DNA from 2 places in the Idiomarina sp. H2 genome. Region 1 is predicted to be linked to the other one. Evidence: predicted binding sites of a transcription regulator. Region 1 holds the regulator's gene; the other holds the start of a gene.

What was found. Region 1 encodes sigma-54, which starts transcription at its own class of promoters, with help from an activator protein. Its sites were predicted from a motif close to GTTGGCACGNNNNTNGNNT; they were not measured.
Region 2: the regulator sigma-54 is predicted to act here: its motif matches at 1,355-1,373, upstream of fliE (flagellar hook-basal body complex protein FliE).

What each region holds. Positions count from the first base shown of each region.
Region 1 is NZ_SNZY01000005.1:162,354-165,772, forward strand. It holds gene lptA (lipopolysaccharide transport periplasmic protein LptA) at 1-394, shown strand, start outside; gene lptB (LPS export ABC transporter ATP-binding protein) at 396-1,121, shown strand; gene DET62_RS08300 (RNA polymerase factor sigma-54) at 1,143-2,603, shown strand; gene hpf (ribosome hibernation promoting factor) at 2,631-2,918, shown strand; gene ptsN (PTS IIA-like nitrogen regulatory protein PtsN) at 2,922-3,392, shown strand; gene rapZ (RNase adapter RapZ) at 3,383-3,419, shown strand, end outside.
Region 2 is NZ_SNZY01000013.1:19,734-23,152, reverse strand. It holds gene fliF (flagellar basal-body MS-ring/collar protein FliF) at 1-927, opposite strand, end outside; gene fliE (flagellar hook-basal body complex protein FliE) at 975-1,307, opposite strand; gene DET62_RS13740 (sigma-54 dependent transcriptional regulator) at 1,455-2,816, opposite strand; gene DET62_RS13735 (ATP-binding protein) at 2,809-3,419, opposite strand, start outside.

The DNA of each region.
Region 1 (3,419 bases):
GGTTTTAACGGACAACGTTATTATTCGTCAGGGCACCTTATTAATCCGCGCCGATCGACTAGAAGCATCCGCCAGCGAAAGCGCCGAGCAAGCAGATATTTTTATTGCAGAAGGCACTCCTGCTACTTACAGCCAGACGCTGGACGACGGCAATGAAATTAACGCTGAAGCAAAAAAAATCACCTATTTTCAGTCGGAACAGCGACTGGAGCTTAGTGGCGACGCTCGCATCTCTCAAGGTAGCAGTAGCTCAAGCGGCAGTTTGATTACTTATGATTTGAATAAACAAACGGTAACGGCAAGCAGTTCAGGTGAAGAAGACAGCCGTGTTATCACTATTTTTACGCCTAAACCAAAAACCGATACCGACGAAAAAAATAACGAGAACCCTTAATATGGCAACTTTACGAGTCAAACATTTAGCCAAAAGCTACAAAAGCCGACAAGTCGTTAAAGACGTTAGCCTGGAAGTAAGTCAGGGGCAGGTTATTGGTTTACTGGGCCCCAACGGTGCAGGTAAAACCACAACCTTCTATATGATAGTCGGTTTGGTTAATAGCGATAAAGGTCAAATTCTGCTGGATGACAATGACCTTACCTTACTGCCAATGCATGAACGGGCACGCCGGGGTATTGGGTATTTGCCACAAGAGGCGTCCATTTTTCGCAAATTGACCGTGCGCGATAATCTGATGGCTATTCTGGAAACTCGTAAAGAACTTTCAACTAATGAGCGTGAAGAACAGCTTGATGCTTTGCTCGAAGAGTTTCATATAGGCCACATAGCAAACAGTCAGGGCATGAGTCTTTCAGGCGGTGAGCGCCGTCGGGTTGAAATTGCCCGCGCCTTGGCAGCGGAGCCTACGTTTATTTTGCTGGACGAGCCTTTTGCCGGAGTTGACCCTATTTCGGTTATTGATATTAAAAAGATTGTTGAACATTTAAAGCAACGTGGTATTGGTGTACTTATTACTGATCACAACGTTCGCGAGACATTGTCTGTTTGTGAACACGCTTATATTGTCAGTCATGGTGAGCTTATTGCCAGTGGGGATGCAGAAAGTATATTATCGAATCAACAGGTTAGAGACGTTTACCTCGGTGAGCAGTTCACCCTATAACGTGATACCGGGACAGTCATTATGAAGCAAAGTCTGCAGCTAAAAATTGGTCAGCACCTGACCATGACGCCACAACTCCAACAGGCCATCCGCCTGCTGCAGCTTTCCTCGCTCGATCTTCAGTCAGAAATTCAGGATGCATTAGACAGCAACCCGCTGCTGGAGGTTGAAGGTGAAACGAGTAACGACGCGGACCAACCCGAAACTCGCAATATTGAAGAAAGAGACGACAGCCAACGGGAAACATCCGACGTTATAAAAACCCAGGAAATGCCTGACGAACTGCCGGTCGACAGCAGTTGGGACGACACCTACTCCAGTCATACCCCGGCCAACGGTGCAGCCTCTTCAGGTAAATCCTTTGACGGCGATTTTGAGGTCTATCAAGGCTCTACCAGCGAGTCTTTGCAGGATCACCTGCTTTGGCAAATGCAACTTTCTCATTTTTCGGAAGAAGACACCGCCATAGCTGAAGCCATTATTGAAGCCATAGACGACAATGGCTATCTGATGGTTGATGTTAATGAAATTATTGAAGCTGTGCGCCTGCCCGAAGTTGAGGCAGAAGAAGTCTGCATGGTGCTTAAGCGTATTCAGCATTTCGACCCAATAGGTGTCGGCGCACGTAGCGTCAGTGAATGCCTTGCCATTCAATTACGTCAACTAAGCGACGACACTGAATACAAGCAGGTTGCTCTATGCTTAGTGACTGAACATATGGACTTACTTGGCAGTCGCGATTTTCGCACCATTCAGCGTAAACTGAAGCTATCGGAAGACGATTTACGCCAAACTATGCGATTAATTCAACAGTTGCACCCGCACCCGGGCGAGCAAGTTGCGCAGCAACCCGTTGAATATGTTATTCCCGATGTGGCCGTTACTAAAAAAAATGGTCGTTGGATGGTCGAATTAAACCCGGATAGCGTACCTAAACTAAAAGTGAACGAAGAATACGCGGCCTTGAGTAAAGCAACAAAGTCAGTAGCCGACAGCCAGTACATAAAAAACCATACGCAAGAAGCCCGCTGGTTCATAAAAAGCCTGGAGAGCAGAAACGATACGCTGCTGAAAGTGGCCAATTGCATAGTACAACGCCAACAGGGCTTTTTTGAGCATGGTGAAGAAGCTATGAAGCCAATGGTTCTGAACGATGTTGCAGAAGCCGTGGATATGCATGAAAGTACGATTTCACGCGTAACGACACAAAAATACTTACACTGCCCAAGTGGCGTATTTGAGTTGAAATATTTTTTCTCAAGTCATGTCAGTACAGAGGGCGGTGGCGAGTGTTCAAGCACGGCAATACGTGCTTTAATTAAGAAGATGGTCGCTGCTGAAAATCGCAGTAAACCGTTAAGTGACAGTAAGATTGCTGAACTGATAGCCGAACAAGGTATCCAAGTAGCAAGAAGGACAATTGCGAAGTATCGGGAATCGTTAAACATTCCATCATCGAGCCAACGCAAAAGTCTTTTGTAACTTTGTTAACTGCAGAAGGAAGACGTTATGCAAATTAATTTGACCGGTCATCACATCGATATTACCGAAGCTCTGCGTGACTACGTGGACACAAAATTTGCCAAGCTGGAAAGACATTTTGACCATATAACTAATGTTCACGTCATCCTAAATGTTGAAAAAACGATTCAAAAAGCGGAAGCTACGCTGCACGTGAATGGCGGTGAGCTTTTCGCCGACGCAAAACACGAAGATATGTACGCGGCCATCGACGGTTTAATTAATAAACTGGACCGTCAGGTGATTAAACACAAAGAGAAAATGAAACAACATTAATCCATGCAACTGAGTGAATTGTTAAGCCCCGACTGCACCAAGTGTGCAGTCGAGGGCGCAAGTAAAAAGCGACTACTTGAAACCATTAGTCAAATCGTAGCCCCTAAGCTGTCTGGCATTACCCGTCATGACATTTTTGAGAGCCTGTTAAACCGTGAGCGTTTAGGCAGTACGGGAATTGGCTTAGGTATCGCAATTCCTCATGGCCGCTTACCTAATGCGAATCATCCGGTAGCGGTATTACTGACCTTAGACGAACCTATCGAATTCGATTCTATTGACAACCAGCCTGTCGATATTATCTTCGCGCTTCTGGTTCCGGAATCAGAGCACGAGAACCATCTACAAACATTGGCCACAGTGGCCAGAAGAATGAACGACAAAGACTGTACTCGCGCACTGCGCCACGCAGATTCTGATAAAGCGTTATATCAATTATTTGTGGGCGAAGGTGAGCAGTCGCCATGCAACTGATCATTGTTAGTGGTCGCTCCGGCTCAG
Region 2 (3,419 bases), on a different contig from region 1:
ATTTTCAACCGTCATTTCACTGCGAATAGCCGGCATATCAGGGTTAAATTGACGCTGAGTTTCTTCACGCTGAGTAAAGTCCATGGTCACGTCAACCTGTGCGGTATAGTTGTCGTAGCCCAGCACTGGGATCAAAATACTGTCTATTTTTTCTAAGTAGGCCTCTTCACGTTTTTGTTCAATTTGATACTCACGCGAACTTTTAGCCGCCAGTGCACTTTGCGAACCAGAGTTAAGCAGACGTCCGGCCTGGTCAGTGACCGTTACATGCTCAGTACTGAGTCCGGTCACCGACGAGGCAACCATATCAACAATAGAGGCCACTTCTTCTTCGCTTAACGAGGTGCCACCGCGCACATTCAGCATAACCGATGCTTTGGGTTGTTTTTCGCGACGGGCAAACACATTTTCTTTAGGTACAGCAAGCAAGACTCGGGCGGCAGAAACCTTTTTGATTTCTTCAATAGCACGCGCTAACTGAACTTCGCGGGAATGAATAAGACGCTCACGCTCCAGTCTTTGACTAACACCAAAGCCCGGTTCGCTCATTAAAATTTCAGAGCCGTTATTGGTCGAATTACCGTAATCAACACCAGCACGGGTCAGCTGCAACTTAATAGTATCGTAGTTTTCTTCAGGTACTGAAACCGTATTACCTTCCACCTGGTATTCAATACCGTTTGCATCCATGTAGTCGAGGGTGCTGATCAACTCCTCCGTTTCTAACTGACCGAATGGACGATAAGTTGACTCTTGTGCCCACAGCATAATAAAAACAGCAATAGCAACACAGATGGCCAGCGCCAGCACGACAATGACCTGACGCAGCATGTCAAAGTTGCCCAGCATCGTCATAATGCCGGTTTTCTCACCGCCGTCATCATTACCTGAACTGTTGTTATCAGGTAAATCAGTATCTTGTACCATTAAATCTGTTGATTCAGCCACGACTTATATCTCCAATGATGCAGCGGTTATACCGGCATTGACATTATTTCTTTGTACGCATCAACAACTTTGTTGCGCACCTGAACCGTTGCCTCAAACGCGATACCGGCCTTTTGGCTGGCAATCATGGTTTGCTCCAAAGTGACATTCGGGTCACCGAGTTCCATGCGAGTTTTTAAATCACCTGAGGTTTGCTGCAGTTCGTTAACGTTATCCATTGCGCTTTTCAGCATATTGGAAAAATCAGCCTGAGCGGTATTGCCTTGCAGGGCATTCACATTCGTAGGCTGATCACGCTGGGAAGCCTGCGTGGCCATCGATTGTAACTGTTGATAAAGTGCGTTTGCTTCCACTTTCATAATTAACCCCGTCAAAAATTCATCACTGACTTTATTTAAGGTTAGTCATGCAAACAGAATGCCAACTTTTGGTCGCATCGGTAAGATACAAAGAAAAGCCCTGATAAACAGGGCTAATGGTAATGGAGGAGGTATTTCAAGACCGTATTATGAGCCGGTCAGAGTCAGCCCCTGCTCTCGTATTTTCGCCAGCTTGTAGCGCAAAGTCCGTGGACTAATACCAAGCTCATCGGCGACAGGTTGGCGTTTTCCCTGATGACGTTGCAACGCATCTTTGATAATTTGGTATTCCTGATGGAAAAGCGACTCATCGAGGTTTTCCGACTTATCTTCAGGCGTCTCTATTTGTTCAGGAAACACGCTAGCGGTTTCCACCGCGTCGTTCAGTTCCAACATAAGATCCTGTGGCTGAATTTCTCCATCGCGATGTAATACCAGAGCTCTTTGCACTACATTTTCCAGCTCCCGAACGTTGCCCGGCCAGGAATAGCGCATTAACTGTTGAACTGCTGCGGCGGCGAAATTGACGGGCGTTTTAATACCGGAACGTTGTTTATGTCGCTGCAGTAAATTTTCTGCCAGGGGAACGATATCCGCGGGTCGCTCTCGTAGAGACTTCCAATGCAGGGGAAACACGTTTAGTCGATACATTAAGTCTTCACGTAATAGCCCTTCGCGCACCGCCTGTTGTAAGTCTCGGTTAGAGGTAGCTATTAACCGGACATCCAACTGTATGGTTTTACGCGAGCCCAGACGCTCCACCTGCCGCTCCTGAATAACCCGTAATAATTTAGCCTGCAAGTGCATAGCCATTTCAGTCACTTCGTCCAGCAGCAAAGTACCGCCCTGAGCCAGTTCAAATTTACCGGGAGAAGACTGATTAGCGCCCGTAAAGGCACCTTTCTCATAACCAAATAACATGGATTCCAGCATGTTTTCAGGTATCGCTGCGCAGTTAATGGCAATAAAGGGCCCGTCTGAGCGATCCGAATGCTGGTGAATATAACGCGCCAGCACTTCTTTACCGGTACCGCTAGGCCCAGTGACCATTACGCTTGCTTCACTACCCGCAACTTTTCGTGCCATAGCCAGCACTGCCTGGCTGGAGCCTTCTTCTGCGACCGGCTCAATATCGTTAATTGCACCGTCGGGCAAATAACGCTGCACCAGTGTTTGTAGCTTTTCAATTGAAAACGGCTTAGTCAGATAATCGACAGCGCCTTCACGCATAGCAACGACTGCGTCATCCACCTTTGCAAAGGCCGTCATCATAATAACCGGAATGTCGTATTGCTGATTATTCATGCTACGCAATAACTGTAAGCCATCAATTCCCGGCATTTGCACATCGCTGATAACCAGCGCCACTGACTCTTTTTTTAGAATAAGTAAGGCTTCTTCGCCGTTAGCGGCTTCCAGGCACTGACAATCAGCCAGTTCCAGCGTATCGATAATCGCTTCACGCAGCGATACGTCATCTTCAACAACCAATACTTGTCGCTCAGCCATAACGTACCTCTTTCATTATATTTTCTGACCACTCATATACCGGCAGCACTAAGGTAAAACGACTGCCTTTATTTGGCTGGCTTTCCCAGTCAATTAAACCGTTGTGTGCTTTTATCACCGTTTGGACAACCGCCAGACCTAAACCAGTACCGTTCGATTTTTCAGTAAAAAATGGAGTGAATACACTGTCTTGTTTTTCAGCCGGAATGCCGCAACCAGAGTCAATAACAGAAACTTTCCAGTTACCATCATCAACATCGGTTTTTAATAGCACTTCCTGTCCGGGCCGGCTGGCATCAACAGCGTTGTTAACCAGATTCTGCATTGCCCCGATCAGAGCGGTTTGATTAGCTCGTAACACCACACCAAAGTCAGGATCAATACAATTGATTTTCACCTGATGCTGCTCAGCGTAACTTTCTGTGCTCATCAGCACTTGCTGGATCAGGCTATTGGTACTGAGTTCTTCCAGCATGGGTTGCTCACCGCTTTTGGCAAACAACAACATATCGTTCACCTGTTGTTCCAGCGAATGCAGACGCGACAGTAACTTATCGGAAAAACGCTGTTGTTTGACCGCAGAAATACTGCCCTGCTTTAGGT